Regions from separate parts of the Azospirillum sp. 11R-A genome, predicted to be linked through region 2. Evidence: riboswitches for the same ligand, from Rfam matches in the RefSeq annotation. Region 2 holds a riboswitch; the other holds the start of a gene.
The links. A riboswitch is a leader RNA that binds a small molecule or an ion and turns the genes downstream of it on or off. The one in region 2 is predicted to bind cobalamin.
Positions count from the first base shown of each region.

Region 1: another riboswitch for cobalamin. It lies ahead of VH569_RS32145 (CbtB domain-containing protein); the one in region 2 lies ahead of VH569_RS32090 (ABC transporter ATP-binding protein).

Region 1 covers NZ_JBCEBL010000039.1:803-16,542, forward strand. The annotation lists gene VH569_RS32135 (ABC transporter ATP-binding protein) at 1-474, opposite strand, end outside; gene VH569_RS32140 (ABC transporter ATP-binding protein) at 467-1,243, opposite strand; cobalamin riboswitch at 1,575-1,805, shown strand; gene VH569_RS32145 (CbtB domain-containing protein) at 1,851-2,042, shown strand; gene VH569_RS32150 (CbtA family protein) at 2,053-2,847, shown strand; gene cobW (cobalamin biosynthesis protein CobW) at 2,862-3,923, shown strand; gene cobN (cobaltochelatase subunit CobN) at 4,026-7,430, shown strand; gene cobG (precorrin-3B synthase) at 7,427-8,767, shown strand; gene VH569_RS32170 (precorrin-8X methylmutase) at 8,760-9,398, shown strand; gene VH569_RS32175 (precorrin-2 C(20)-methyltransferase) at 9,395-10,150, shown strand; gene cobJ (precorrin-3B C(17)-methyltransferase) at 10,147-10,920, shown strand; gene VH569_RS32185 (cobalt-precorrin-6A reductase) at 11,040-11,825, opposite strand; gene cbiE (precorrin-6y C5,15-methyltransferase (decarboxylating) subunit CbiE) at 11,833-13,086, shown strand; gene VH569_RS32195 (cobalamin biosynthesis protein) at 13,074-13,517, shown strand; gene cobM (precorrin-4 C(11)-methyltransferase) at 13,514-14,275, shown strand; gene VH569_RS32205 (cobalt-precorrin-5B (C(1))-methyltransferase) at 14,254-15,423, opposite strand; gene cobA (uroporphyrinogen-III C-methyltransferase) at 15,422-15,740, shown strand, end outside.
Region 2 covers NZ_JBCEBL010000038.1:49,600-65,339, reverse strand. The annotation lists gene VH569_RS32110 (acyl-CoA dehydrogenase family protein) at 1-289, shown strand, start outside; gene VH569_RS32105 (energy transducer TonB) at 336-1,313, opposite strand; gene VH569_RS32100 (TonB-dependent receptor) at 1,362-3,563, opposite strand; gene VH569_RS32095 (DUF2946 family protein) at 3,704-4,159, opposite strand; cobalamin riboswitch at 4,421-4,654, shown strand; gene VH569_RS32090 (ABC transporter ATP-binding protein) at 4,778-5,602, shown strand; gene VH569_RS32085 (ABC transporter substrate-binding protein) at 5,599-6,585, shown strand; gene VH569_RS32080 (FecCD family ABC transporter permease) at 6,582-7,625, shown strand; gene VH569_RS32075 ((2Fe-2S) ferredoxin domain-containing protein) at 7,622-8,455, shown strand; gene VH569_RS32070 (TonB-dependent receptor) at 8,602-10,776, shown strand; gene VH569_RS32065 (ABC transporter ATP-binding protein) at 10,829-11,623, opposite strand; gene VH569_RS32060 (FecCD family ABC transporter permease) at 11,620-12,627, opposite strand; gene VH569_RS32055 (iron ABC transporter substrate-binding protein) at 12,629-13,720, opposite strand; gene VH569_RS32050 (hypothetical protein) at 13,868-14,002, shown strand; gene VH569_RS32045 (cation-efflux pump) at 14,060-15,481, opposite strand.

The DNA.
Region 1 (15,740 bases), on a different contig from region 2:
GCCGGTGCGCAGGATGCGGGCGATGGCCAGCATCTGCTGCTCGCCGCCCGACAGCCGCGTGCCCTGYGTSSWSCCYCGGCCCTTCAGGTTGGGGAACAGGTCYTGGATCTGCGGGACGGTCATSCCGCCCTCCTTSACCACCGGCGGCAGCGTCAGGTTCTCYTCCACGCTGAGSGAGGAGAAGATGCCGCGCTCCTCCGGCACATAGCCGATGCCGAGSCGCGGGATRTTYTGCTGCGCCATGCCGATCAYCTSSMMSCCCTGGAAGCGGATCGAGCCGGTGCGCTTGCCCATGATGCCCATGATGGCGCGCATGGTCGAGGTCTTGCCGGCGCCGTTGCGGCCCAGCAGCGTCACCACCTCGCCCTGCCGCACCTCCAGGCTGACGCCGTGCAGCACATGGCTCTCGCCGTAGAAGCCGTGCAGGTCGGCGATCTCCAGCATCGCTGTTTTCGTCATCGCGCCGTCAGGCATGTCCGGTCCCCCCCGTGCCCATATATGCTTCCATCACCTGCGGGTTCTTCGAGACGACCTCGTAGGGTCCCTCCGCCAGGATCTCGCCGCGGCGGAGCACGGTGATGGTGTCCGACAGGTGGGCGACGACCGACAGGTTGTGCTCCACCATCAGCACGGTGCGGTCGGCGGCGACGCGCTTGATCAGSGCTGCGGTGCCCTCGATGTCCTCATGGCCCATGCCGGCCAGCGGCTCGTCGAGCAGCATCACCTCCGGGTCGAGCGCCAGCGTGGTGGCGATCTCCAGCGCGCGCTTGCGGCCATAGGGCAGCTCGGCCGCCAGATGGCCGGCCCAGGGGGTSAGGTTGACCGCCTCGATCAGTTCCAYKGCCCGGRCGTGCAGGTCGTGGAGCGACGKTTCGGACTTCCAGAAATGGAAGCTGGTGCCAAGCGGCCGCTGGAGCGCGACGCGGACATTCTCCAGCACGCTCAGATGCGGGAAGACGGCCGAGATCTGGAAGGAGCGGACCAGKCCCATCAGCGCGATGTCGGCCGGCTTGGTGCGGGTGATGTCGCGGCCCTTGTAGAGGATCTGGCCGCGCGTCGGCGTCAGGAACTTGGTCAGCAGGTTGAACACCGTGCTCTTGCCGGCGCCGTTCGGGCCGATCAGCGCGTGGATGGTGCCGCGGCGAACCTGAAGGTTCACCTCCTTCACCGCCACGAAGCCCTTGAACTCCTTTGTCAGATTGCGCGCTTCCAGGATGATGTCGTCGTTCGGTGCGGCGTTCATCGGTCGCGAATTCTCCTCCCGTTCGTCCTTATGTTCCGAGCATATGCCCGGCGGCCGCCATGCGGCGGGACGTTTCACCGATTGTTGTACGCACGAAGCGTGCCACATGCGGGTCCGCTTCGGCCGGGCCGCCGGCCCCATTGTTTCTCCGCGGGTTTCTCTCAGGCGTTCGCTGCCCCTCCCGTCCTGCCCTCCCCCTGCTTAGCGCCGGAAAGTGTCGGATCCCTGGACACTCTGTCTGCAAAACATGACAGCATCCAAAGTGTCGGCATGCAAGATCGTCCGTGTGGCAGACGCCTTATTGCGGGCTTGCCAAACGGGCGCGGCACTGCGATGGTGGCCGTCCAACGGTGCCCTGCCCGTCCTGACGGGCGGCGGGGATAATAGGGAATGCGGTGCGGAGCTTTTCGGGATCCCCGGAAGCGCCAATGCCGCGGCTGCCCCCGCAACTGTAAGCGGCGAGCATCCCGTCCATCATGCCACTGGCCCTCCGCGGCCGGGAAGGCGGACGGCGATGCGACGACCCGCGAGCCAGGAAACCTGCCGGCGGACTTGACCGACCTTTTCCAACCCCGCCGGGTGTGGCGGGAGAACAAGGATGCCTTCGATGACCGCCCGTTCGATCAACACCACTGCCGCCGGCTCCGCGGCCCGCAGCGCCGCCCAGACCGCGGTCGCCGCCTTTGCCGCGATCCTGCTGGGCAGCTTCCTGCTGTACGGCGTCGGCTTCGCCCAGCCGCAGCAGATCCACGACGCGGCGCACGACGCCCGCCACTCCTTCGCGTTCCCCTGCCACTAAGCAGCGGGTTATGGATCTGATCCGGCGGCTGTTCACAGCCGCTCTGGTCGCGGGCGTGCTCTCCGGCACGGCCGCTTCCGTCGTTCAGCAGGCGACCACCGTCCCGCTGATCCTCGAAGCCGAGAAATACGAGGTGGTGACCCCGCCTCCCGCAACTGCCGCCGCTCCTACGACTGCCGCCCCGGCCGGAGCTCCGGCCGCCAGCCACGCGGAAGGCCACCAGCATGGCCCCGTGCGCGAGGTCGGTGAAGGCGTGCCGGTCACGCTGGACGAGGCGATGCAGCGCATCGGCCTGACCATCGCCGCCAACCTGATCGCCGGCGTCGCCTATGCGCTGCTGCTGGCGGCCGCGATCCTGCTGGCCGGACGGCCGGTCGATGCCCGCCGCGGGCTGGTCTGGGGCATGGGCGGCTTCGTCGCCGTCTCGCTGGCCCCCTCCTTCGGTCTGGCCCCGGAGCTGCCGGGCATGGCCGGGGCGGAGCTGGAGCTGCGTCAGCTTTGGTGGCTGTCCGCCGCGGCCGGTGCCGGCGTCGGCATCGCCGCCCTCGCCTTCGCCCGCAACCGTCTGGTCATCGCCGTCGCCATTCTGGCCGCAGCGCTGCCCCATCTGATCGGCGCCCCCCATCCGGAAAGCGCCGAGGGTGCCGTTCCCCCGGAACTGGCCGCCCGCTTCGTCACCGCCTCGCTCGGGTCCGCCGCCCTGTTCTGGGCGATCCTGGGCTCCGTCTGCGGCTGGTTGATGAGCGGCGTGGTCGAACCGGCCGAATCGCGCCCGGCCCTGCGGGTTCAGCCCGGCGCGCGTTAAGGAGGCTCAGTCCCATGTCCGCTCTTGCGAAAACGGCCGCCGGCAAGGTTCCGGCGACCGTCATCACCGGTTTCCTCGGCGCCGGCAAGACCACGCTGATCCGCGGCCTGCTTGAAAAGGCCGACGGCCGCCGGCTGGCGCTGATCATCAACGAGTTCGGCGATGTCGGCATCGACGGCGACATCCTGCGCGCCTGCGGCAGCCCGACCTGCACCGAAGACGACGTGATCGAACTGGCGAACGGCTGCCTGTGCTGCACCGTCGCCGACGACTTCGTCCCGGCCATCGAAAAGCTGCTGGCCCGCCCGGATCCGCCCGAGCACATCGTGATCGAGACCAGCGGCCTCGCCTTGCCCAAGCCGCTGGTCCAGGCTTTCAATTGGCCGGCGATCAAGACCCGGGTCACGGTCGACGGCGTCATCGCCGTGGTGGACGCCTCGGCCGCCGCGGAGGGCCGCTTCGCCCCCGATCCCGCAGCGCTGGAGGCCCAGCGCGACGCCGCCGGCACCGTCGATCACGAGACGCCGATCGAGGAGGTGTTCGAGGACCAGCTGCTCTGCGCCGACCTGATCGTCGTCAACAAGACCGATCTGCTGGCCGACGGCGACCTCGCCCGTGTCGAGGAGCTGATCCGCGGCGCCCTTGCGCACACGGTCGGCCGCGACGCCAAGCTGGTCCGCGCCTCCCAGGGTGCGGTCGACCCGCTGGTCCTGCTCGGTGTCGGTGCGGCGGTGGAGGACGATCTCGCCAACCGTCCCAGCCACCATGACGACGAAGAGGGCCACGACCACGACGACTTCACCAGCTTCGTGGTGGAACTGCCGGCGCAGCCCGATCCGGCCGCCCTGGCGATGACGCTGGAAAAGGTCGCCGGCCTGCATGGCGTTCTGCGCCTGAAGGGCTTCATCGACGTGCCCGGCAAGCCGATGCGCCTGCTGGTCCAGGGTGTGGGCACCCGCATCCAGACCCACTACGACCGGCTGTGGAAGCCGGGCGAAGAGCGCCGCAGCCGTCTGGTGGTGATCGGCGAGACCGGGCTGGACCGCGATGCGGTGACGCGGGCGGTTGTCGGGTAAGAGTTTCGGGTAAGAGCTAGAGTAGTGCGGCGTCCGCCCCCTCCTTGACCTCCGCCGTTTTCGAGGGGGGGGGAGGGGGCAAACGCCCCTGGACATCAAATCATGCACCTGCTTGCCGCCCGCCAGGACGAACTGGACGCCGGCCCCCAGGCGGAAGATCTGGGGCAGACGCCGGCCGACCTCGTCATGCTGTCCTTTTCCGACAGCGACCTGACCGCGCTCGCCGCCGCATGGCGGGCAGGACGTGAGCACTTGCCCGGCCTGCGCCTCGCCAACCTCAACCGGCTCGGCCATCCGCTGTCGGTCGATCTCTACGCCGACACCGTCGTCGCCAAGGCCAAGCTGGTCGTCCTGCGCCTGCTTGGCGGCAGCGGTTACTGGCGCTATGGCCTCGACCGCCTGTCCGCCCTCTGCCGCGAGCGCGGCATCCCGCTCGCCGTCCTGTCGGGAGAGGCACAGCCCGACCCGAACCTGACCGCCTACGGCACCGTTCCGCCGGGCACCGCCGACCGGCTGTGGCGCTATTTCACCGAGGGCGGCCCGGCCAACATCGGCCATCTGCTGGCCTGCGCCGCGACGCTCGCCGGCACGCCGCTGTCCTATGAAGACCCGGCTCCCGTCCCGCGCTTCGGCGCTTACGACGGCTGGACCGGCCCTGCCGCTGCCCCCATAGCCGCCGACTCCCCGGTCGCGGCGGTGGTGTTCTACCGCTCCCACCTGCTGGCCGGCGACCTCGCCCCGGTTCATGCCCTGTGCAACGCACTGGCCGCGCGCGGCCTCGCCCCCCGGCCGCTGTTCGTCGCCAGCCTGAAGGAGCCGGACTGCGCCTCCTGGATGCGCGCCAGCGTGATTGCGCAGAACGCCGTCGTCGTCGTCAACACCACCGCCTTCTCTGCGGCGCGCGAGGACGGTTCGCCGCTGGAGGCCAATGGCAGCCCGGTTCTGCAAGCCATCCTCGCCACCACGCCGGAAGCCGGCTGGCAGGCGTCCTCGCGCGGGCTGGCGCCGTCCGACCTCGCGATGAATGTCGTGCTGCCGGAGATGGACGGCCGCATCATCGCCCGCGCCATCGCCTTCAAGACGGCGGGGAAGCCCGACCCCGACCTGCAATTCGCCGCCCCGGCCCTGCGCCCGATCCCCGACCGCGTCGCCTTCACCGCCGACCTCGCGGCGAGCTGGGTCCGCCTGTCCCGCACCCCGCGGGCGGAGCGGCGGGTCGCGCTGGTGCTGTCCGACTATCCCGGCCCCGGCGGCGGAATCGGCCATGCCGTCGGCCTCGACAGCCCGGCCAGCACCGTGGCGATGCTCCAGCGCCTGTCCGCCGAGGGCTACAGCCTGTCCGCCATTCCGGACGGCAGCGCCGGCCTTATGGAGTCCCTCACTGGCGCCCCCACCGCGACTCTGCCGCTCGCCGACTATCTGCGCTTGGCCCCGCCGAGCTTGCGCGCCCGCATCGCCGAGACCTGGGGCGAGCCCGCCGCCGACCCGGCCTGCCGCGACGGCGCCTTCGCTTTCCGCACCCTGCCCTGCGGCAATGCCATCGTGGCGGTGCAGCCCAGCCGCGGCCACGGTCCCCTGACCACCGCCCAGCACCACGACCCCGACACCCCGCCCAGCCATGGCTATCTCGCCTTCCATTTGTGGCTTCGCCATGCCATCGGCATCCACGCCCTGGTACAGATCGGCGCCCATGGCACGCTGGAATGGCTGCCCGGCAAGGCGGTCGCGTTGTCGGCGGAATGCTGGCCGGAGATCGTCGGCGGCGCCCTGCCGACGATCTATCCCTTCATCGTCAACAACCCCGGCGAGGGGGTGCAGGCTCGCCGCCGGCTGGGGGCCGTGCTGATCGGCCATCTGACCCCGCCGCCGGTGGAGGCCGGTCTCCACGGCGATCTCGCTTCGCTGGAAACCGCCATCGACGAATATTCGCAGGCGACCGGGCTCGACCCGCGCCGGCTGGGCATGCTGCGCGAGACCATCCTCGACCTCGCCTGGAAGTCCGGCGTCGCCGCCGACTGCAATTTGCGGCCCGATGACGATCCCGACGCCATCCTGTCGCGGCTGGACGCCCATCTCTGCGACGTCAAGGAGATGCAGATCCGCGACGGCCTGCATGTCTTCGGCCACAGCCCGGCCGGTGAGCGCCGCGACCGGCTGACCGCCGCCGTTGCCCGCACCGCCGATCCCGCGACGGTCGCCAAAGCCGTCGATGCCTGCGGCGAGGCGGAGATGCAGGCGCTGCTCGACGGGCTGGACGGCCGCTTCGTCCGCCCCGGTCCCGGCGGGTCGCCGGCGCGCGGCCGGGCCGACACGCTGCCGACCGGCCGCAACCTCTATGCGCTCGACCCGCGCGGCGTGCCGACGCCGACCGCCTGGACTCTCGGCTGGCAGGCGACCGACGCGTTGATCACCCGCTATCTCCAGGACCATGGCGACTGGCCGCGCCGGCTGGTGGTCGATTGCTGGGGCACCCCCGCCATGCGCACCGGCGGCGACGAGCTGGCCCAGGCGCTGGCCCTGCTCGGCGTCCGCCCGATCTGGGAGCACGGCTCCGGCCGCGTCACCGGCTACGAGATCATGCCGGCCGGCGTGCTGGGCCGTCCGCGGGTCGATGTGACGCTGCGCATCTCCGGCCTGTTCCGCGACGTCTTCCCGCAGCAGATCGCCCTGTTCGATCAGGCGGTGCGCGCCGTCGCCGGGCTGGACGAGCCCGACGACACCAACCCGCTGGCCGCTACCGCACGGGCCGAGGAGCAGCGCCTCGCCGCAGCCGGCACCGAGGCGGCGGACGCCCGCCGCTGGGCCACCGCCCGCATCTTCGGCGCCGCCCCCGGCATCTACGGCACGGCGCTGTCCGGCATGATCGCGCGCGGCGACTGGACCGCACGGGCCGATTTCGGCGCCGCCTATCTGGAGGGCGGCTGCCACGCCTATGGCGCCGGGCTGGAGGGGGTTCCGCTGCCGGCCCTGTTCCGCCGCCGGGTCGGCGGTGCCGACGCCCTGGTCCACCATCAGGACCAGCGCGAGCACGACGTGCTGTCCACCGACGGCTTCATGCAGTTCGAGGGCGGCTTCGCCGCGGCCGCCGCGCTGGAGGACTCCGAACCGGCGCTCTACCATCTCGACAGCGCCGATCCGGACAGGCTCGCCGTCCGTACCCTGGCGGAGGAGATCGCCCGCACCCTGCGCGGCCGGGCGGCCAACCCGCGCTGGATCCAGGGCATGATGCGCCATGGTTATCGCGGGGCGGCGGAACTGGCGGCAAGCGTCGACACGCTGTTCGCCTTCGCCGCCACCACCGACGCCGTACGTCCCGCCCATTTCGACCAGTTGTTCGACGCGTACGTCGAGGATGCGGAGGTCTGGGACTTCCTGTCGCAGGACAACCCTGCCGCTGCCCGGCACATTCTGGCGCGCATGAGCGAGGCGCTCGACCGCGGCCTGTGGCATCCCCGCCGCAACTCCACCGCGGAGGATCTGCGCCAGCTCCGGGAGAGCGCCGCATGACCACGCCCGTCGCCACCCGGCCGCGCCGCCGCGGCGCCTGCCCCGGCGTGCTGGCGCCGATGCAGGTCGGCGACGGCTTTTTGCTGCGCGTCCGCGTTCCAGCCGGTGTGCTGCCTGCCGATCACGCACGCCGTATCGCGGAGATGGGAAGTCGTTACGGCAACGGCCTGATCGACCTCAGCCAGCGCGGCAACCTGCAACTGCGCGGCATCGCTGCCGACGGGCTGGAGCCGATGACCGAAGCCCTACGCGGCATGGGGTACGTCTCCGGCGATGCTGCGAGCGAAGCGGTCCGCAATGTGCTGTGTTCCCCCACCGCGGGGCTGGACCGCACCGCGCCGATGGACGTACAGGGGGTGGCGCGTACGCTGGATGCGCGGCTGGCGGTGGATGCGGCTCTGCACCGCCTGCCGCCGAAGTTCGGCTGGCTGGTCTGCGGCGGCGGCATCGGTCATCTGGCGGACAGCAGTACGGACGTACGCTTCGACGCGGTGGATGGCGAACGCTTCCGGGTGTGCTTGGGCGGGACGCTGGCGACGGCAGCAGCCCTGGGGCTTTGCCGGGCGAAGGACGTTGCGGATGTGGCGTCGGCGCTGGGGCGGGCCTTTCTGGAGTTGCGCACCGAGTTGCCGGAACCGCCACGCCGCATGGCAGGGTTGGTGGGAGCAATCGGTACTGAGCCATTCGTAACGCGCTTCTCCCCGCTGATTTCTCCTCTCCCCCCCGGGGAGAGGATCAAGGTGAGGGGGACGCACCTCATGGATGTCTTCGGCTCCGCCGAACCCCCTCATCCCACCCTTCTCCCCGGGGGGGAGAAGGAATCCCGCGTTGGGGGGGCGCCAGCCTTCCTCACCACCGCCTTCCCCTTCGGCCGCCTCACCGCCACCACCCTCGCCGGCCTCGCCTCCGCCTGCGCCGAGATCCGCATCACCCCCTGGCGCGCCCTCATCCTCGTCGCCCCCTCCGCCGACGCCGAACGCATCGCCGAAGCGCACGGCGCCATCCTGTCCCACACCGACCGCCGGTTGAAGCTGACGGCGTGCAGCGGAGCGGGCGGCTGCGACGTCGGCACCACCGACACCCATGCGACGGCGCTCGCCATCGCCGAGCGCGCAGGCCCCTTGCTGGACCCGGTGCGAATGGTGCATGTGTCGGGCTGCGCCAAGGGCTGCGCCCATCCCGCCATCGCCGATGTCACCCTGACCGCCCGCGACGGGGTGTATGACGTCGCCCTGAACGCAAAACCCGGTGACGCTTCCCCGTACACCGGCCTGTCCCCCGCCGACGCCGTGGCCCGCGTCGCGGATCTGTTGACCGAGGAGTCCACCGGTGCCTGAGCCGCTCTACGACTATATCCGCGACGGAGCGGCCATCTACCGCCAGTCCTTCGCCACCATCCGGGCGGAGGCCGACCTGACCGCCATCCCGGACGACCTGAAGCCGGTGGCGGTGCGCGTCATTCACGCCTGCGGCATGGTCGATGCGGCCCAGGATCTGCTGTTCTCCTCAGATGTCGGCAGCGCCGCCCGCACGGCCCTGCGCGCCGGCGCGCCCATCCTTTGCGACAGCGAAATGGTCGCCCATGGCGTGACCCGCGCCCGCCTGCCGGCCGGCAACGCCGTGGTCTGCACGCTCCGCGACGCCGCCGTGCCCGATCTGGCGAAGTCCATCGGCAACACCCGTTCCGCCGCGGCGCTCGACCTGTGGGGCGACCGGCTCGGCGGCTCGGTGGTCGCCATCGGCAACGCGCCGACCGCCCTGTTCTACCTGCTGGAAATGCTGGCGGCCGGCGCGCCGAAGCCGGCAGCGATCCTCGGCTTCCCCGTCGGCTTCGTCGGGGCGATGGAGAGCAAGGAGGCGCTGGCGGAAAATCCCTTCGGCGTGCCTTATCTGGCGATCCGCGGCCGGCGCGGCGGCAGCGCCATGGCCGCCGCCGCCGTCAACGCGCTGGCGAGCGACGTCGAATGAGCGGCGATATTTCCATTCCCAATCCGTCCACTCCGGGCACCCTGTTCGGTGTCGGCGTCGGCCCCGGCGATCCGGAGCTGATGACGCTGAAAGCGGTGCGCACCATCGGCGCCTGCCCGGTCGTCGCCTATTTCTGCAAGCGCGGCACGCGGGGGCAGGCCCGCCGCATCGCCGATCAGGCGATCAGGCCCGACCAGATCGAGCTGCCGATGGTCTATCCGGTGACGGTGGAACTGCCGCCGACCCACCCGGACTATGGCCGCCAGATCGAGGCCTTCTTCGACGAGTCCGCAGACCGCATCGCGGAGCATCTCGCCGCTGGCCGTTCGGTCGCGGCGCTGAACGAAGGGGATCCGTTCTTCTACGGCTCCTTCATGCACCTGTTCCTGCGGCTGTCCGGCCATTTCAAGGCGGAGGTCATTCCCGGCGTCACCAGCATGGTGTGCAGCGCCTCGCTGCTGCCGCGCCCGCTGATGCTGCGCGACGACGTGCTGTCGGTGATCCCCGGCACGCTGGACGAGGCGGCGCTGGTCCGCGCGTTGACCGCCGCCGATGCCTGCGTGGTGATGAAGCTGGGCCAGAACCTGCCGAAGGTCCGCCGCGCCATCGCCGCCGCCGGGCTGGCCGAACGGGCATGGTATGTCGAGCGCGCCAGCATGGACGAGCAGCGCTTCATGCCCTTCCTGGAGGCGCCGGACGTCGCCCCCTACTTCTCGCAGATCGTCATTCCGGGCGAGGGCAAGCGCGGATGAGCGGCCCCGAGAGCAATGGCTGGTTGAAAATGGTGGGGTTGGGTCCCGGCCCCGAGGATTGGCTGACGCCGCAGGCCCGGCGCGATCTGGCCGAGGCAACCGATCTCGTCGGCTATTTCCCCTATGTCGAGCGCGTGCCGCCGGGCGATCAGGTGCGCCACGCCTCCGACAACCGGGTGGAGCTGGACCGCGCCCGCTTCGCGCTCGATCTCGCGGCGCAGGGCCGGCGGGTGGCCGTGGTGTCGGGCGGCGATCCCGGCATCTTCGCCATGGCCGCCGCCATCTTCGAGGCGCTGGACGATCCGGACGCGCCCGAAGCGTGGCGAGCGGTGCATCTCTCGGTCGATCCTGGGGTTTCCGCCATGCAGGCCGCCGCCGCGCGGGCCGGCGCGCCGCTGGGTCATGATTTCTGCGCCATCTCGCTGTCCGACAATCTGAAGCCGTGGGAGGTCGTGCTGCGGCGCCTGCGTCTGGCGGCGGAGGCGGATTTCGTCATCGCGCTCTACAACCCGATCTCCAAGGCCCGGCCCTGGCAGCTGGGCGCCGCCTTCGACGCCCTGCGCGACATCCGCGCGCCCGAGACGCCCATCGTGCTGGGCCGCGCCGTCGGCCGCCCCGACGAGGAACTGACGGTGACGACGCTGGGCGAGGTGCGGGCGGAGCAGGCCGACATGCGCACGCTGGTCATCATCGGCGCCTCGCACACGCGGTTCGTGGCGCGGGCGGACGGCGGGCGCTGGGTCTACACCCCCCGGCATTACCGGGGGTGAGGATGGGTGTGACGACCAACCCGCAGCGAATGATCAACCCACCACGAGTAACCCTCTCCCCCCCGGGGAGAGGGCTGGGTGAGGGGGACGCGCGGCGTAGATTCTCGGAAAGTCACGCCTTACATGCCTTCCAGCCACCCCACCGCGTCCTCCACGTCGTGCAGCTCCGCCACGCCGTTGCCGGACGGCCGCTCGACCATCACCACCGGCACGCCCAACGCACGTGCAGCCTCCAGCTTCGCGTCGGTGGCGCGTCCGCCGCTGTTCTTGCTGACGACCACCTCCACCCCCTCCCCCCGCATCAGCGCCAGTTCGCCCTCGACGGTGAACGGCCCGCGGTCGAGGATCAGGCTCATGCGCGGCAGGGCCGGCATCGGCTCCGGCGGGTCGACGGCGCGGATCAGGTAGCGCTTGTCCGGCACCGCCTCGAAGGCCGCGACCTCCTGCCGGCCGACGGTCAGGAACACGGTGTCGCCCAGGCCGCGCAAGGCCAGCGCCGCAGCCGCCATGTCCGGCACGCCGATCCAGCGGTCGCCCGCCCCCGCCGCCCAGGCCGGCCGGGTCAGGAGACGCAGCGGCACACCGCCCCGCGCACAGGCCGCGGCGGCATTGGCGGAGATCTGGTCGGCGAAGGGATGCGTGGCATCGATCACCGCCCCGATGCCCTCGGCACGCAGGTATTCGGCCAGCCCCTCCACCCCGCCGAAGCCGCCGATGCGTGTCGGCAGCGGCGGCAGCACCGGGTTCTTCGTGCGGCCGGCCAGCGAAACGCGGGCGTCGATGCGCGGGTGGCCGGCCAGCCGCTTGGCCAGCGCCGTCGCCTCCGTCGTGCCGCCCAGGATCAGTACCTTGACCGTCAGCGCCTTGACCAACTCCCCCTCCCCACCCGTCAGGATCGGCGCCATGGATAGCATGGGAACGGCCCGCTGGCTCAGCATCGTCGGCATCGGCGAAGATGGCTGGGACGGTTTGTCGCCCGCGGCCCGCGCGGCGGTGGAAAGCGCGGCCATCCTCCATGGCGGCAGCCGCCATCTCGATCTCGTGCCGGTCGTTGCGGGGCAGGAACGGCTGCCCTGGCCGTCGCCGATGACCGACGCCTTCCCCAGCCTGCTCAGCATGCGCGGCCAGCGGGTCTGCGTGCTGGCGAGCGGCGACCCGTCCTGGTACGGGGTGGGCGCTACCCTGTCGCGACTCGTTCCGGCTGGGGAAACGATGGTGATTCCGGCGGCTTCCGCCTTCAGCCTCGCCGCATCCCGGCAGGGCTGGCCGTTGCAGGACTGCCGCTGCCTGACCGTTCACGGCCGCCCGCTGGAGCAGATCGTTCCGCATCTGCAACCCAATGCCAAACTGCTGCTTCTTTCCTGGGACGGAACGACCCCGGCCAAGCTGGCCGCCCTGCTGCGCGCCCGCGGCTTCGGCGCCTCGCGCCTGACGGTGCTGGAGGCGATGGGCGGCCCGCGTGAGGCCCGGCTGGAAGCCACCGCCGACGCCTGGACGGCCGAACGCACAGCCGACCTCAACACCATAGCGCTCGACTGCGTTGCCGCGCCCGGCGCCCGCATCCTGCCGCTGGCGCCCGGCCTGCCCGACGACTGGTTCGAGCATGACGGCCAGATCACCAAGCGCGAGGTGCGCGCCGTCACCCTGTCCTTCCTGGCGCCGCGCCGCGGGGAACTGCTGTGGGATGTCGGCGCCGGGTCGGGCTCCATCGGCATCGAATGGATGCTGCGCGATCCGGCCAACCGTGCCATCGCCGTCGAGCATCACCCGGAGCGCATCGCCCGCATCCTGACCAACGTCGCCGCCTTCGGCGTGCCCGGCCTGACGCTGGCGCGCGGCAAGGCGCCGGCCGCACTGGAGGGTCTGGAGCGGCCGGACGCCATCTTCATCGGCGGCGGGCTGACCGCGGATGGCCTGCTGGCCGCCTGCTGGGACGCCCTGCCCCCCGGCGGCCGGATCGCCGCAAATGCGGTGACGCTGGAAAGCGAGGCCGTGCTGTTCGACGCGCACAAGCGGCTGGGCGGCGAGCTGACCCAGATTTCGGTGGCCCGCGCCTCGGCGGTCGGCGGCTTCCGCGGCTGGCGCGCGTCGATGCCGGTCACGCTGTGGCGGGCCGAAAAGCCTTATGCGGAAATGCCGTATCGGGAGGGCACATGGACCGCCTGACCCCTGATGCCCTGCTGTTCGGCCCGGTCTTTGTCGGGCTGGGCTGCCGCCGCGGCTGCGGTTGGGAGGAGATCGCCAATCTGGTCGCCGCCGCTTTCGACGAGGCGGCCCTGCCCGATGCCGCGCGCCAGCTGGCGGCGCTGGCCGCCCCGGCGATGAAGGCCGACGAGGCGGGGTTGGCCGAAGCCGCCCGCGCACTCGGCCTGCCGCTGCGCTTCATCGAGGAGGAGGCGATGCTGGCGGCGCAGGACCGCGTCCACACCCGCTCTGCCACCGTGCTGGCCGCGGTCGGGCTGGCCTCCGTCGCGGAAGCGGCCGCACTGGCCGCCGCCGGGCCGGGATCGCGCCTGCTGCTGCCGCGCCGCTCCACCCCCCGCGCCACCGTGGCGCTCGCCTTGCCTGCCGTCGCTCTGCTGGAGACCCGTTCATGACCGTCCATTTCATCGGTGCCGGACCGGGCGCTCCCGACCTGCTGACCCTGCGCGGCCGTGACCTGATCGCACGCTGCCCGGTCTGTCTCTATGCCGGCTCGCTGGTGCCGAAGGAGATCATCGCCCATGCGCCGGCCGGCGCGCGGATCGTCGACACCGCGCCGCTGACGCTGGAGGAGATCGTCGCCGAGTTCCAGTCCGCCCATGCCGCCGGCCAGGATGTCGCCCGGCTGCATTCCGGCGACCTGTCGGTCTACAGCGCCTTGGGCGAGCAGACCCGCGCGCTGCGGGAGCTGGGCATCCCCTACACCATCACCCCCGGCGTGCCGGCCTTCGCCGCCGCGTCGGCCGCGCTGGGGCGGGAACTGACCCTGCCGGAGGTCAGCCAGACGCTGATCCTGACCCGCACCGAGGGGCGCGCCTCGGCGATGCCGGCCAACGAGACGCTGGAGGTGCTGGGCGCCTCGCGCGCGACGCTGGCGGTCCACCTGTCGATCCACGTCATCGACCGGGTGGTGGAGCGGCTGACCCCGCTCTACGGCGCCGACTGCCCGGCGGCGGTGGTCTACCGCGCCACCTGGCCGGACGAGCGGGTGTTGCGCGGCACGCTGGCCGACATCGCGGCACAGGTCGCGGCCTCACCGATGGAACGGACCGCGCTGATCCTGGTCGGCCCGGCGCTGGGCCATGAGGAATTCCGGTGCAGCGCGCTCTATGACGGCAGCCATGTGCGGCGCTACCGGGGGCTGGGGGAGTGAGCCTCGCCGACGATGAGCCCCTGGCGGTCGGTGACCAGCACCTCGACCGCGACCGGCGCATCCTCCAGCACCTCCTGCGCGGCGCGGCGCGCCAGTTCCGCCACATGGTCGGCCAGGGCCAAGCCGGCGGCGTCCGCCATGCCCAGCACCTGCGCCGCGGTGTTGGCGCCGCGCGCCTGGGCGACCAGCTCCGGCCCGGCGCCGAGATCGGCCAGCCGCTCCGCGAGCCACTCGAAGTCCACACTGTTGCGCTTGCTGTGCAAGTCCATCAGCCCACGCGCCAGCTTGCCGAACTTGGCGAAGCCGCCACACAGCGTCAGGCGCGAGATCGGGTGCCGACGCAGGTATTTCAGCGTGCCGCCGACGAAATCACCCATGTCAAGCAGAGCCTGTTCCGACAGGCCATAGCGCGCCATCACCGCCTTTTCCGACAGATCGCCGGTGCAGGCGGCGACATGGCCCAGCCCGGCCGCCCGCGCCACGTCGACTCCGCGCTGGATCGAGGCGATCCAGGCAGCGCAGGAATAGGGCACGACGATCCCCGTCGTTCCCAGGATCGACAGCCCGCCGAGGATGCCGAGCCGCCCGTTCATGGTGCGCTTGGCGAGCAGTTCGCCGTTTTCCACCCCGACCTCGACCACCAGATCGGCCGGCTGGCCGGCGGCGGCGGCGGCCTCCCCCACCGCCTGCGCGATCATGCGGCGCGGCACCGGGTTGATCGCCGGCTCGCCGACCGGCAGAGGCAGGCCGGGCAGGGTCACGGTGCCGACGCCGGGACCGGCACGGAAAGTCACGCCGCTGCCGGGCGCACCGCGCCACACCCGCGCCCGCACCAGCGCGCCATGGGTCACGTCGGGATCGTCGCCGGCATCCTTGATTATGCCGGCCATGGCCCAGGGTCCGCCCAGGAGTTCGCCCGGCGAGCCGTCCGCCCTCTCGCCCCGTTCGGTCACCGCCAGGGCGAAGGCCGGGGTCTGGCCGCCGGGCAGGGTCACCGTCACTGGGTCGGGGAACTCCCCGCCGAACAGGGCATCCGCCGCCGCACGCGCCGCGGCGGTGGCGCAGGTTCCCGTCGTCCAGCCGCGGCGCAAGGGTGTAGCATCCTCCGCACCGCCTTCCGTCTTCTCCGAGCCAGAGTCCGCGTTCATGTCGTTTGAGTCGTCCATTCCCGAAAGCGTCCTGGTTCCCTTCGCCCCCGGCAGCGTCTGGCTGGCCGGGTCCGGCCCCGGCGACCCCGGCCTGCTCACCCTGCTGGCGCTGCAAGGTCTAAGGCAAGCCGACGTCATCGTCCATGACGCGCTCGTCAACGAACGGATCATGGCGCTCGCCAGCCCGTCGGCAAGGCTGGAGTTCGCCGGAAAGCGCGGCGGCCGCCCCTCCGCCCATCAGGACGACATCACCAGCCGCCTGATCGAGCTGGCGAAGGAGGGGCACCGCGTCCTGCGGCTGAAGGGCGGCGACCCCT
Region 2 (15,740 bases):
CGGGATCGAGGCGCTTCTGCTGACCAACCGCATCCTCCTGCACTCCCTGTCGGCGGCGGTGGACGGCGGCACGCCGCCTTCGCAGAGCGACGCCCTGCTGGTAAAATACACGGTGACCAACAACGCCATCGATGCGGTGGCGCGGGCGCTGGAGATCACCGGCAATCCCGGCCTGTCGCGCGACAACCCGCTGGAGCGCCATCACCGCGATGTCCTGTGCGCCCGCGTCCATGCCCCGCAGAACGACATGATCCTGACCGGTGCCGGGCGCGCCGCCCTGTCGCGATGATCGGGGGGGATCGGCGAAGCATCGGAGCAACTCAGGCGGCACGCGCTCATTGCAGCGCGTAGCGAACGGGAAGCGTGATGTCGATCTGGGCGCGGCCCATCCCGGCGGGAATCGGCGGAAGCGGCGACGCACGCTGGATCATCTCTTCCGTGGCCCGATCGAGGCTGCCGTGCCCCGACCCCTGGACGACCGCCCAGCCCGTTATGGTGCCGTCGGCGACGATGGTGAAGCGCACCAGCACGGTGCCTTCCTCCCGCCTCAGGCGCGCGGCCTGCGGATAGATTTTGTGACGGGCCAGCCTTGCCTGGATCGTGCCGAAGTAATCGGCCGACTGCCTGTCGGAGTTGGCCGGCGGGTCCGAGGGTGGCGCCGAAACCGCCGCCGGCGCGGATTGTTGGGTCGCCGGTGCGGATGACGCCTGTATCGCCGGCTCCGCGACGCGTCCGGGCCTGTCCATCCGGGAGATTGCGGCCGGCAGGGCCTTGGCGAGAGACGGGGTACGCTGCGGGGGGCCTGGCGATGGCCGGCGTGCTGGAATGGGCGGCCGGATGGGCAGCGGCGTTTCCTCCTTGAGCGGCTCTGCCGGAACCGGCGCGGACGGCTCCGCGACCGGTGTGTCGGCGACCGGCGGCATCGGGGCATCGGGCGGTGATTCCGTGGTGGCGTCGCCGGTGTCGGCCGGCGCCTCCGGTTCCGGCTGCCGCAGCGGGTCGGATGCAGGGTCCGGAACCGGCTCGGGCCGGGCGCCGTCCTCCGCGTCCATGACGCTTTCCACAACCGGCTCCGACGGCGACGGCGACGGTGGTTCCGCCGCAGCCGCGACGAAGGAAAGCTCCACCGCAATCACCGCCGGCGGGGGAGCCGGCGGTGATTGCAGACCGACCGCAAGGGCGATCACCCCCACGTGCAAGGCGAGCGAAAACGGCAAGCTCCACTGTGCTGCCCCGGTCCGGGCGGCCGATGGAACAGGGGCCGTTTCCGCAGCGAGACGGGGCGAGGCGGAAATCGTCCGGTGCTCGGGCATGGAGCGGACCTTCGGCTGGGTGAGGCGCGGTGCGACGGACGGTCCGCCTTAGAACTTCACCTTCATGCCGGCGATGAAGGAGCGCCCCGCCCCCGGCAGCGCGCCGACCGTGCCCCGGCTTCCCCCCGCCCGGAAATCGGCATAGTCGACACCGCCCAGCGGCAGATAATACTGCCGGTCGAACAAATTCTCGACACCGGCATCGACCCGGACGTTGCCCCACTCATATCCCGTCCGCAGATTGACCAGCGCATAGCTGGGCGTCTTCGGTTCGTTGCGCGCCGCTTCCACCCGGTCCTTGCGGGCGGTCGCCTGCAACTCGACGGCGCTGTTCCAGCCGCCCAGCCGGTGCTCCATCGTCAGCAGGGCGTTCAGCGGCATGATGTGATAGAGCGCGTCGCCGGTGTCGAGGTTGCGGCCATGCACCCAGCCGACCACGCCGGACAGGCGGAAGGAACCGATCCTGTCATCCTCGTACAGCCCGGCCGCCGCCGACAGGTTGGCGCCGACCAGGATGGCGTCATGGTTGGCGAAGCGCAGCTTGACGAAGCCGTTGCTCAGCGTGCCGATCCGCTCGACGTCGATGAAATCCTGCACATAGGTGTAATAAGGGGTCAGCTTGACCTCCCAGGATTTGCGGGCGGCATCGTGCAGCGACAGGGTGGTGCTGACGGTGTTGGCGATCTCCGGCTTGAGGTCGGGGTTGCCGACATAGCCGTTGGCGTCGCCGAACCAGCCGTTCATGCTGCTCGACATCCCGCCGGTGCCCCAGGCGTAACGCTCATAGAGGTTCGGCGAGCGGGTCTTGCGGGCATAGCCGGCTTCGATCGCGCTGGTGTCGGAGGGGGTGTAGCGGACTAGGGCCGTCGCATCGAAATTGACGTCGGTGCGGCCACGGCCGCGGGCGTTGAAGGCGCGCGCGTCGGCCGCATCGGGGTTGGCCATCCGCATCATGCCCATGCCCAGGCTGTTCTGCCAGGAATAGGGCTGCACCGCGCCGGTGTCCATCCACACCACGTCGTTGCGCACGCCGAGCAGCGTCGTCCAGGCCGGCGACCAGGCGGCCTCCCACTCGGCGAAGGTGCCGAGGCGGTTGCGGGTGCCGTCCTTGACGTTCCAGTAGGTCAGCGGGCTCATCATGCTGCTGCCCGCCACCGGGTCCCACCAATCGTCCAGATGGGTGTGGCGCAACTCGTTGCCGACGCGCAGGGTGTCGCGTGCCGACAGCGGCAGCGTCGCCTTGACCGAATAGCCGGCGTCGGTGGTCAGCGTGTCCATCGGCATGCCGCCGCCGGCGCTGCCGCCCTTGTCCTCCAGGAAATTCATGGTGTGCCGCGTCCGCCGCCAGTTGGCGCGGGCGTCGAGAGTTCCCCAGTCGAAGGCCCCTTCGTACCGGCCGTTCAGGAAGACGGTGCGGTTGTCGGTCAGATCCATGCGCTGGGTGGGAAAGCCCTGGTAGGGCATGGTCTGGATGCCGCCCTGCAACGTGACCTGATGCCCGTCGCGGCGCGCCCCGAACGTCACCGCATTGTCCTGCACGTTGTAGAGGGTCGAGCGGACGGTCTGGCCGTCGCCGGCCTTGTAGTTCCCGGCCCGGCTCCAGGATCCGCTGTAGCCCAGGCTAAGGCTGTCGGTGGCGACGGACGCCTTGGCGGCCCCCGTCACGCCACGGCCGTTGGACCGGTAGGAGGCCGACAGTTCGCCCTCGGTATGCACCGCCTCGCCCACCGGAGCGAAGACTGGAGGCGCGCTTTCGGCGGCGATGGTGCCGGCGATGCTGTCGCCGCCGGCGCTGACCGGCGTGATCCCGGCCAGCACTTCGATCTTGGACAGGCGCGTCGGCGTGATGGTGGACAGCGCCGGGTTCATCTGGTTGGGACAGGCGGGGGCAACGGGCGCGCCGTCGACCAGCACATTGACGCGGTCGGCGCCCAGCCCGTTCAGCGCCGGCAGGCTCGACACGCCGCCATTGCCGTAGAGGCTGACGCCGGGCAGGCCGCGCAGCAGGGCCGCGACGTCTCCGGTGGCGGGCCGGCGGGCGGCCAGCCTATCTCCGCCCAGGGCGGTGCCGGCGGCCAGGGCATCGTCCGGGCCTGCGATCACGGAAATCGCCGGAAGCGATTGGGCAAGCGGCGGGCCAAACGGCGGAACGGTCTGGGCGGACACAGCGGCGGGGAACAGTGCGGTGAGGGCAGCACCGGACAGCAGGGCGGCGCGCAGGGCGCCGGCCGCGGCGAAACGCAACATCATGAGATATCTCGATCTGAGGCCAGCCGAACACGGCCCCCGCGCCATCGGCGCGAAGGATGTGCAAGGCTGCGAACAGGGAAGGTCGGCAAGGGCGGATCGCCGCGCGGGACATCCCGCGCGGCGATCCCGCAATTCCGGCCTCAGACCGGTGGCGCGCGGGCCTGGAGGGTGGAGAGGAACCAGCCGGCGGCGATCACGTCGCCGGGCAAGACTTCCGGGCTGTGGCGCCCGACCGACGCGCGCGTCATCCGCAGATCCGGCGGCGGCATCGCCAATCCGCCGATCAGCGGACAGAGCGGGCAGGAACCGCCCGACATCAGCAGATCGCCTTGGAGCAGATCGCCTTGGCCCGAATCGTTCTGCGCCGAATCGCTCTCGTCGCCTGCCGGATCGCCTGCCATTCCGTGGTCGTCCATAACCACGGTCTTGAACCCATCCGGCGTGCAGATGACGATCCGGCTGCTCTTGGCCGCATTGGCGGATGCGATGACGGCGGGCATCCAGGCCCAGGCGACGACCTGCAACAGCAGCGCAATCGCACCGGCCGCAAGGCCGGCCCGTCGCGTGGGTCGCAGTCTGTCCTGGGTCCCGCTCATGCCGATCCGTGCGTCGATCCATCTTGCCCATCGCGCGTGCAATCGCACGCATTGGGTGCAGCACATTAGCCGAAGTGCCGCACTCGGGATCAGCGGCATTTTCCCGCAGGCCCCGGATTCGACGCCCAGATCCGACGGCGAACTTCTCCTTGCAGGTCGCACGACGACACGATATGTAACGTTATAACATTAAATTTCCGATGTGGACTCTTCGATGCTCTCGTTCGTTCGCAAAGCTTGACCGGGGGCGCCGCGTCGCTCATGAATGGTCCCGGTTCTGGTTCTTCCGGCGGTTCGCCGCCGGAAGCTAAGAGGGAACCCGGTGAGCCGCCGACCCTGCGAAGGGGTATGCGGTGAGGCCGGGGCTGCCCCCGCAACTGTGAGCGGCGAGCCGTACCGTCATTTCAAGCCACTGGCGCCCATCGGCGCTGGGAAGGCCCGACGGAACGGCGACGACCCGCAAGCCAGGAGACCTGCCAGCACCACAACGAAACGTCCTCGGGCGGGGTGTCCCGGTGGAACGCTTGCCATGCGTGTGCCCGGACTCCGCTCCGGTCGCGTCGCATGATCCGCAAGACGTCCGCCATGCCTCCCCGTCCGCAAAGACAGGAAGCACGGATGGCGTCAGCGCCCTTCCCCACAGAGGCATCGCTCCCTCCCCCAGCCATCGCGGTGGAACGGCTGGGCTGCCGGCTGGCCGGCCGCATGGTCCTGTCGGACATCGGCTTTTCGGTTCCCGGCGGAGAAATACTCGGCATTCTCGGGCCCAACGGCTCGGGCAAGACCACGCTGCTGCGCTGCCTCGCCGGCCTGCAACCCCCGTCCGCCGGCCGGGTCCTCATCGACGGCGACGATCCGCGCGCCCTGCGGCCGGTCGAACTGGCCCGCCGGCTGGCACTCCAGGCGCAGGATTCCACCGCCGCGCTCGGCCTCACCGTGCGCGACGTGGTCGGCATGGGACGGCTGGCCCACCGCCGCTCCCCTTTCGCCGGGGCCGGGTCGGAGGACCGCGCCATCGTCGAGGACGCCCTGGACCGACTGGAACTGTCCGGGCTGGCCGGGCGGGCGGTCGAACAGCTGTCGGGCGGCGAGCACCAGCGGGTGATGATCGCCCGCGCCCTGGCCCAGCGTCCGCGCATCCTGCTGCTCGACGAACCGACCAACCATTTGGACATCCACCACCGCTTCGCCGTGCTCGATCTCGTGCGCTCGCTCGGCATCACCGTGGTGGCGACGCTGCACGACATCGAGCTGGCAGCCCGCTGGTGCGACCGCCTCCTACTGCTGGCCGACGGACGGCTCCAGGCCGATGCCACGCCGGAGGACGCGCTGACCCCCGACCGGCTGACCGCCGTCTACCGCGTCGCTGCGGCGGTGGACCGCCGCCCCCAGGACGGCCGGCTGCGCATCGACCTGTCGCCCCTGACGGAGCCATCACGATGAGACGTTTTCTCCGCGGCGTTCCGCCTTTCACTCCGGTCTTCGCCATGGCCCTCGCCCTGCAAGCCGGCGGCGCCCTCGCCCAATCCTATCCGGTCGAGGTCGCCAACTGCTTCGAGACCGCCCGCTTCGCCGCAGCCCCGAAGCGGCTGATGGTCCACGACACCAACATGACGCAGACCATGCTGGACCTCGGCCTCGCCGGCCGGCTGGTCGCCGTTTCCGGCATCGAGGGGGTGGAGCACCGGCTGATCGCTCCGCCGGGCGTGGTCGCGGCGCTGCCCCGGCTGCCCGACCGCTCGCCGACACTGGAGGCGGTGCTGTCCGTCAATCCCGACTTCCTGTTCGCCGGCTGGAGCTATGGCTTCAACGAGGCGCGCGGCCTCACCCCGGCCCGGCTGGCGGAGATGGGCGTGGCGACCTACACGCTGCGGGAAAGCTGCATCCGCATCGGCCCGCGCGAGCCGATCGGCATGGACACGCTCTATGCCGATCTGCTGGCGCTGGGCGCCATCTTCGGCGTGACGGAGCGTGCCGAGGCCATGGTCGCCGATTTCCGCCGCCGGGTCGCCGCCGTCACCGAGCGTGTCGGCGGCGCCGCCGACCGGCCGCGCGTGATGTATTGCGACCAGTGCCACACCGACGCGGCCCCCTTGTCGGTCGGGCGCGAAGGGATGACCAGCCTGCTGATGGAGCTGGCCGGCGGGCGCAACATCTTCGACGACATCCCCGACAGCTATGTCCGGGTGAGCTGGGAGGAGATGGTGCGGCGCGATCCGCAATGGATCATCGTCAGCGCCCACCGGATCCCGGCCGAGGACACCATCCACCACATGACCTCGGCACCGCAGCTGGCCGACGTCGAGGCCGTGCGCAAACGGCAGTTCATCGTGCTGACCTATGCCGAGCAGACGCCCTCCAGCCGCAATGTCGAGGCGCTGGAGCGGATGGCGCGGACCCTGCACCCGGAGCGCTTCACGCCATGAACCGCTCCCGCCTGCTGGGCCTGTCGCTGCTGCTGGCCGCCGTGCTGACCCTGTCCGTGGTGGCCGCCGTCGGCTTCGGCGCCGCCCGCGTCCCCATCCCGAAGGTCTGGGCGGTCGTCATGCACGAGCTGTGGCCGGCACTGGCCCCGCCCGCCGACGCCAGCCGGGCCGAGCGCAATATCGTCTGGGAATTGCGGGTGCCGCGCGTTCTGCTGAGCGCGCTGGCCGGCGCCGGGCTGGCGGCGGTGGGGGCCGTGCTTCAGGTGCTGACGCGCAACCCGCTGGCCGACCCCTATCTGTTCGGCGTATCGGCCGGCGCCTCGGTGGGGGCGGTGACCGTTCTGCTCTATGCCGGCGCGGTCGCCGGAATGCTGGGTCTGCCTGGCTTAGGTTTGCCGGCCGCCGCCTTCCTCGGCGCGCTCGCGGCGATGCTGACCGTCTTCGCCGCGGCACGCGGGCGCGACGGCGTGGTGACCGGCGAAAGTCTGGTGCTGACCGGTGTCGCCGTCGCCTTCATCCTGCACGCCGTCACCAATGTCCTGATCGTCATGGCGACGGATCGCGGCGCCGACGCCGCGCTGTTCTGGATGATGGGCGGCTTCGGCACCGCGCGCTGGAGCGTGCTGCCCGTTCCGGCCGGTCTGGTCGTCGGCGGGCTGCTGTGGCTATGGCTGCGGGCAGAGACTGTCAACACGCTGGCCCTGGGCGACGATGCGGCCCGCTCGCTCGGCACCGATCCGGGCCGCCTGCGGCTGGAGCTTTTCCTCGTCACCGCCCTGATGACCGGGGCGCTGGTGTCGGCCTGCGGCGGCATCGGCTTCGTCGGGCTGGTGGTGCCCCACATCGCGCGGATGCTGGTCGGCGGACATTTGCGGGCACTGCTGCCGGTGGCAGCGCTGGGCGGGGCGCTGCTCCTGCTGTGGGTGGACGTCGTCGCCCGATCCCTGTTCGCCCCGCGCGAGATTCCGGTTGGCATCGTCACGGCACTGGTCGGCGGCACCTTCTTCCTGTGGCTCATGCGGCGGAGAGGCACGCCATGACGCAATCCCCGGCGAACCCGCCATCCAGGCGCGCCATCGTCCTTTACGGGCGCGCGTCCTTCGACCATGGGCAGACCCTGAAGGCGCTCGCATCGGCTCTGGCCGCCCGGCACGCGGCGCGCGGTGAAACTGTCACGGTGGCGACCGCTCATGCCGACCTGTCCGGCCCCGCATTGCCCGGCGTGCTTGCGGATCTGGAGCGGGACGGCGTGACCGAGGCCCTGGTCATTCCCGCCATGGTTCCGGCCGATCCCAGCCTGTCGGCGTGGCTGCCGGGCGCGCTCAGCCATTGGGCCATGACGACCGGCACCGCGATGGCCGGCACCGCGATGGCCGTCCGGCTGGCGCCGCCGGTGGAAAGCGCGCTCGACCTGCCCGCCGCCCTCGACCGCATCGCCCTCAGCTCCATCGCCGGCAAGCCGGCGGACGCCTCTGCACAGGATGTCCGCAAAACAGAGCCCAGCCTCGGCAAACCCGGCTGGTCGGCCATCCCCGAACATGGCCGGCAGCTCTTCGTCTGTGTCGGCGCCCGCTGCCTGCATCGCGGTGCCGAGCCGCTGTACCAGCATCTGCGCGCGGCGATGAAAGGGCACCGCGCCCTGAACGCCGGTCCGCGCCGGGCGATGTGCGCGCGGACGAGCTGCCTCTATCCCTGCAACCGCGGACCGCTGCTGGTCGTCCAGCCCGACGCCGTCTGGTACGGCGACCTGACGCCCGCGAAGATCGACCGCATCGTCGCCGGCCACCTGCTGTCCGACGCCCCGCCCGCCGCTGACATCCTCCACCGCAATCGCCCGGCGGAGCGGGCGGAGGACGACCCCATGGGGTGATCCGGCCTCCCTGATCTCCGGCCGTCCGATTTTTCCATCTCAACCGAACGGCGCCGTCCACCCAGCACCCCGCACTCCCGTCAGCCGCGAAGCACCGACTTCGCGGAATGCCGTCCCTCGTCCTTTTCCATCCTGAGGAATTGTCCATGCTTCCTGCCTATCCTGCCCGCATCATCTCCGGCCGACACAATCGCCAGCGCTCCGGTTCGCTGGCGACGCTGCTCCTGGTCGCCGCTTCCTTCGGACCCGCAACGGCCGGAGCGGCCGAAACCGAACCGCCGGTCACTCTGGACCCGGTCACCGTCACCGGCCGGGCGGCGGACGCTGCCGCCGGGCTGTCGCTCGACCGGCCGAACACCGGCGGCAGCCGCCTCGGCCTGACGCCGCTGGAAACCCCGGCCAGCGTCGAGGTAATCGATGGCCGGACCATCCGCGACCGCGGCCAGACCAGCGTGACGGAGGCCGTCACCCAGAACGCCACCGGCTTCACCTCGCTGGCGGCTCCCGGCAACGGCGGATCGTCGCTGGCGACGCGCGGCTTCGCCGGCCACGGCTCGGTGATGCAGCTCTATGACGGGACGCGGCTCTATGTCGGGTCGGGCACCGTCACCTTCCCGTTCGACGCCTGGTCGGCCGAACGCATCGAGGTGCTGCGCGGTCCGGCCTCCGTCCTCTATGGCGAGGGCGCCATCGGCGGCGTGGTCAATGTGGTGCCCAAGCGCCCGACCACCGATTTCCACAACGAGGCGACCGTCGCCATCGGCACCGACGGCACCCGGCGCGCCGCCTTCGGCAGCGGTGGTCCGGTCGGGGAAAAGCTGTCCTACCGGCTGGACGCCAGCGGCAACCGCTCCAACGGCTGGGTGGATCGCGGCGACACGAAGACTCTCGCGCTATCGGGCGCGGTGAAGCTCCAGGCGACACCGGATCTCGCCGTCACCCTGTCCAACGATTATGGCGACCAGCAGCCGCAGGAGTATTTCGGAACCCCGCTGATCGCGGGCAGCCTCGACCGCGCGCTGCGGCACCGCAACTTCAACGTGGCCGACAGCGACATCCGCTATCGCGACAACTGGACCCAGCTGAAGACCGAATGGGCGGTGTCAGACGCGCTGACCCTGCGCAACACCGCCTACCACCTGACCAGCCACCGCCACTGGAAGGATGTGGAGAGCTACGCCTGGAATGCCGCCACCCGGAGCATCCAGCGCAGCAGCTACATCGAGATCTACCACGACCAGCGGCAGGTCGGCGACCGCTTCGACGCGACCTGGCGCAACAGCGTCTTCGGCATGAAGAACGAGATGGTCGGCGGCTTCGACCTGAACCGGATCGAATTCAAGCACACCAACAATTCGCCCTATGGCGGGTCGAGCACGGTCGATCCGTTCGACCCGGCGCCCGGCCTGTTCCTCAACAGCGCCGGCACCTCCCCGCGCAGCCGGTCGCGCACCCGCCAATATTCCCTGTTCGCCGAGGACCGGCTGGCGGTGACGCCGCAGCTGTCGCTGGTCGGCGGCATCCGCTACGACGCCCCCACCGTCGAACGCTGGGATCTGGTGGCGGGAACCGCCTACAGCAAGGACTTCCGCGCCACAAGCTGGCGGACCGGCGCGGTGTACGAGGTCGTTCCCGGTCTGGCCCTCTATGGCCAGTACGCCACCGCGGTCGACCCGGTCGGCAATCTGATCTCGCTGTCGCCGACGCAGAAGGACTTCGACCTGTCCACCGGCCGGCAGATCGAGATCGGCATCAAGCAATCCTTCCTCGAAGGGCGTGGCGAGTGGACGCTGGCCGCCTACCGCATCGTCAAGGACAAGCTGCTGACCACCGACCCCAACCAGCCGGCGGTGACGGTGCAGGTCGGGCAGCAATCCTCGCGCGGGCTGGAGGCGTCCCTGTCGCTCGGCCTGTGGGAAGGCGTGCGGGTGGACATGAACGGCGCGCTGCTGCGGGCGAAATACGACGACTTCACCCAGACGGTGTCGGGCCGCGCTGTGTCCTACGCCGGCAACGTGCCGACCGGCGTGCCGGAGCGCACCGCCAATGTCTGGGCGAACTGGGCCTTCCTGCCGGGCTGGGAGGTGCGGGCCGGCGTGCAGTATGTCGGCAAGACCTATGCCGACGCCGCCAACACCAGCGTCCGGCCCTCCTACACCGTGGTCAATGCCGGGCTGGATTACCGGCCGACCGACAACACCAAGCTCAGCCTGCGCGCCTTCAACCTGTTCGACGAGGTCTATGCCGTGGCCGGAAGCACCGGCAGCTGGGTGCTCGGCCGTCCGCGCTTGGCGGAGCTGGCCTTCTCGATGACCTTCTGACCCCTCGGCATTCCGCCCGGTCCGATCGCCGGAACCGGGCGTCCCCTGCCCGTCACGCCCTGCGGTGCAGACCACGGGGCACGCACACGCGCATGCCGGCATCGCCGACCGGCAGCACATCCACCTCCGCGCCATAGACCTCGCGCATCATCTCCGCGGTGATCACGTCCGCCGGCGGGCCGAAACGGGCGAGCCGGCCATCGTGCAGCAGGGCCACGCTGTCGGCGACGGCGAAGGCATGCTCGGGATGGTGGGTGGAGAAGACGACCGCAAGACCTCCCTCGTCGGCCAGCCGGCGCACCTGCTCCAGCACCCGCAGCTGGTTGCCGAAATCGAGGCTGGCGGTCGGTTCGTCCAGCACCAGCACGCGCGGCGCCTGGGCCAGCGCCCGTGCGATCAGCGCCAGTTGCCGCTCGCCGCCGCTGATGCGCAGCCAGTCCCGCCCGGCCAGATGGGCGATCCCAAGACGGTCCAGCGCAGCCCCGGCGGCATCATGGTCGCCGGCGGACGGGGCGGCGAACGGGCCGCGGTGGGCTGTGCGGCCCATCAGAACCATCTCGCCGACGCTGAAGGGAAACTGCCCGGCGCCGGCCTGCGGCACATAGCCGAAGGCCAGCGCGCGGCGGCGCGGGTTCCAGCCGCCGACATCCTCGCCATCGACCAGGATGCGGCCGCCATGCGGGGGGAGCAGGCCGAGGATCGTCTTGAACAGCGTCGTCTTGCCGCCACCGTTGGGGCCGAGCAGACAGAGAACCTGCCCGGCCGCCACGGCGAACCCGACGGCGGCGCCGATGGTCCGCTCGCCATGGCCGAAGGCCAGGTCCTCGACGGCAAGCCGTGCGCTCATAACCAGCCCCGGCGGCCGAAGGCCAGCAGCCAGAGGAACACCGGCGTGCCGATCACCGCGGTCAGGACCCCCAGCGGCAGCTCGACCCGGCCGATCCCGCGCGCCAGCGTGTCCACCGCCAGCAGATAGGCCGCCCCCAGCAGCACGGCGGTGGGCAGCAGGCGCACGAACGCCGGCCCGACCATCAGCCGGGCGAGATGCGGCACCAGCAGCCCCACCCAGCCGACGATGCCGGCGACGGAAACGGCGGCGGCGGTCATCAGCGTCGTCGCCGCGATGACCACGGCACGGACGATGCGCACCGACACGCCGAGCGAGGTGGCCTCCTCATCGCCCAGCGTCATCACATCCAGCCGCCAGCGCAGCAGCACCAGCGGAACCAGCGCCACCGCCACCGGCGGCGCCAGTGCGGCAAGATCGGCGCGGTTGACCGCCGACAGGCTGCCGAGCAGCCAGAAGGTGATGGCCGGCAGCTGGTTGTACGGGTCGGCAAGATACTTGAGCAGGGCGACGCCCGATCCCAGCAGGGCGCCGATGACCACCCCGCCCAGCACGAGGACCAGCACCGGATCCCGCCCGCGCACGACGGAGGCGAGCCCATAGACCGCCGCCACCGCCACCAGCCCCCCGGCGAAGGCAAGCCCCTGGATGGCGATCACCGGAAGCGAGGCGAAGATGCCGAGCACCGCGCCCAGCGCCGCCCCCGACGAGACCCCCAGTATGTCCGGCGAGACCAGCGGGTTGCGGAACAGCCCCTGGTAGGCGGCACCCGACGCGGCGAGCCCGGCGCCGATCAGCATGGCGGCGAGCACGCGCGGCCCGCGGATTTCCCAGATCACCGTCTCCACCGTGCGCGGGACACTCATCGAAGCTCCCGTCGCCTTCGCCCAAAGGAGTGCCGCGATTTCGCCCGGCGACACGGGGAATGCGCCGACATGGAAGGCGACGAGTACAGCCGCCAGCAGCACGGCGGCGACACCCCCCAGCACCAGGGCGAAAGGCATCTCACCCCGGCGGGCGCGAACCGGCGAGGAGGTCGTCGATCTGCCGGTCGTCCGGTGCTCGGTGGTAGAAGAGGGCATAGAAGCGTCGCGTCTCCTCACGCAGGTCTTCCGGGAAAATGTCAGGGTACAACACCTTGCCGAGCCAGCGCAGACCGAGCAGCCGGTTGGCGGAGGGCGGCGAATCGACCCAGGTGAAGGGCAGTCCCGGCGACAGGTAGACACGCCGTTCGCGCACCGCCTTGACGCCCTGCCACAGCGGGTCGGTCCACACGCTGTCGTAAAAGCCGCGGTCGATGGTGACGATGGCATCGGGCTGCCACGCCAGCACCTGCTCCATGGAAACATTGACGATGCCGCCGTCGCCCAGCGCTTCGGCAGCGACGTTGCGCACCCCGGCGACGTCGAGCGCCTCGACATTGATCGAGCCGCGGATGCCGGTCTGCAACCCGCGCGGTCCCCGCGCCATATAGACCTTCAGCCGCCGGTCCGTGGGAATGCTCTCCATGCGCCGGCGCACCTCGGCCAGCGTTTCCTCGGCGTAGCGGGCCAGCCTTTCCCCATGCTCCGGCACGCCGAGCAGCCTGCCCACGGTCCGGAAGGTCCCGGCCGATTCCGCCAGCCGCCCGTCGATCAGCACGGTCGGCACGCCGATCTGCTCCTGAACGCGATCCGCGAGCGACACGAAGGTCGGAGCCGTGCTGCCGATGTCGAGGACGATGTCCGGCCGGGCGCCGACGACCGCTTCCAGGTTGACGGTGTTGCCGCGCCCGGTCAGCCGCCCCAGTTCCGGCAGATCGGCGAATCCTTCCGGCAGGAACGGACGCTCCGGAGGACTGATGGCGCGGGTCCAGCCCAGCAGCTTCTCGGGCGCCAGCATGTAGACGATGACCGAGGCAGGCGGACCGGCGGGAAACACCCGCTCGACGCGGGGCGGCAGGGCGACCCGACGACCGGCCGAATCGACGACCGACTCCTGCGCCGCAGCAATGGGCTGGGCAATGGGTTGTGTGGCACAGACTCCAGGAAAGAGCCCGAAGCTCAGCCAAAGCACGGCAAGCCGGGGGCGAAATGGTTTGGCACGACCGGGCCGCATGATCGCTCCGGATGGTGGACATGTGTCGGCCCAAGACGATGGGGGCTCGTCGCCCCGTCGTCCATAGGCCAATGGAGTTGAGCGGTGGCGGCCCGCTCTTTCCCGACACGATCACCCAGGCGACGGTGACGGGTAAAGCCATCCAGCGTGACGCTGGCGGTTCCATCCTTCGTCCATGCGATGGACCCGCCGGACGACCCCAATGCCGCCCCGGCGCTGAGCGACGAGGACGCCAAGGACCAGCTCCGCTCGATGATCCCGGCGCCGCCGGACGACGATTGACGGGGCCGGGCCGCGTTCCGGATGGCCGGTTGCCTCTGCGGATTCAGAACGGTCCGATCACGCTGCACCCGCCGCCTTCTCGGCCTGCGGTTTGCCGGGCACAGGCCGTTCATCGTGATCGGGTTCGGAATGGCCGATGACCCGGACGATGTCCGGCCAGCGGCTGCGCAGATCGCGTTCCAGGGCGTCGATTGCATCGTGCACCGCCACCACGGTGGTGCCGGGCGCCACATGGCTGTGGAAAGTCACGACCAGACCGGCGGCGCTGCGGCGAACCCGCAGATTGTGGATGTCCCGCAACGGACCGGCCATCGGAAGGGATGCGGAGAGATGCGCCCCGATGGCCCGCAGCAGGTCGGGTTCGGCATCCACCCCGGTCAGGCCATTCTCCTGCAACGGCTCGATATGGCTTTCGACCTCGATGTCCGTGCCCAGTTCCTCCCGGATCGAATCCTCCAGCCGCGAGGACAGCGCATGCGCCGCCTCGACCGGCAGCGAGCCGTCGACCTCCAGGTCGAAACCGACCGCAAGGCGCCCGTTCACCCGCTGGACGGTGACATGGTGGACGGCCAGCCCCAGCCCGGCGGCGCGCACCGCCACCCGGTCCATCACCGTCTCGTCGTCGAGCGCCAGCGGATGGGTGGCGACGGTCACCTCGGCCTCGGGCATCTCGGCCTGGACGGCCCCGATTGCCCGCTCGCGGAGCGCTGCCGCGGCGTCGAGCGTCAGGGTCCGTCCGACCAGAAGGTCGAGGTCGACGAACAGCACGCTGCCGGCCGGGCGGACCCGCACGCGCTGGACCCCGGCGATGCCCGGCATATCCCTCACCACCGCCTCGACCCGCTCCGCGGTGCCGGCCGGTGCCGCATCGATCAGCGTGTCGATGGTCCGCCGGCCGAGTTGATAGCCGGCATGGCAGACGAAGACCGACACGCCGATGGCCGCCAGCGCATCGCCCTTGGGATAGCCCAGCCACACCAGCCCTAGCCCGACCAGCACGACCGCCGAACTCAGGATGTCGGAGGAAAAATGCAGCGCGTCGGCTTCCAGCGCCTGGCTGCGGGTTTCCTTGGCGACACGCGACAGTTCGCGTGCACGGTAGGCGTCGACGGCGATGCAGACCACCACCACCGCGACCGACCACCAGGTCGCCTCGACCTCGACCCCGCCGTCGATCAGCCGGCGAACCGCCTCGTAGGCGATCCAGGCGCTGGTCAGGAACAGCAGCCCGGTCTCCGCCAATGCAGCGACGCTTTCGATCTTGCCGTGGCCGTAGGGGTGCCCGGCATCCGCCGGCTTGTCGCTGATCCGCACGGCGAACCACGTCATCACCGTGGCACCCAGGTCGAGCAGGCTGTGCAGCCCTTCCGACAACAGTCCGAGGCTGCCGGTGGACAGCCCGACGCCGAACTTGCCGACCGTCATCGCCCCGCTGGCCAGGATGGAGCCGAGCGCCACGGTTTCCTTTTCACTGCTCATTCTCGTCTCCCCCGGGGGCGTCGGCGCATAGAAGCCCGGCTGGCGAGGAGCGTCACCATGGTGCTCCTCTGATCGGTTCGAAGACGACGGGCCGCGGGTGAACCTCTGCAAGAGATCAGTCCGCGAACGGCGTCCTCAAGAGTATGGGAGTAGATCGACTTCTGGGGCTGTCCATCTCTTGCCTTTTCGATCCGGCCACCGGCCCGGCCGGTCGGGCGGACAGGATCGATCATGCGGTGGCGATGTCGCCCCTCTACTC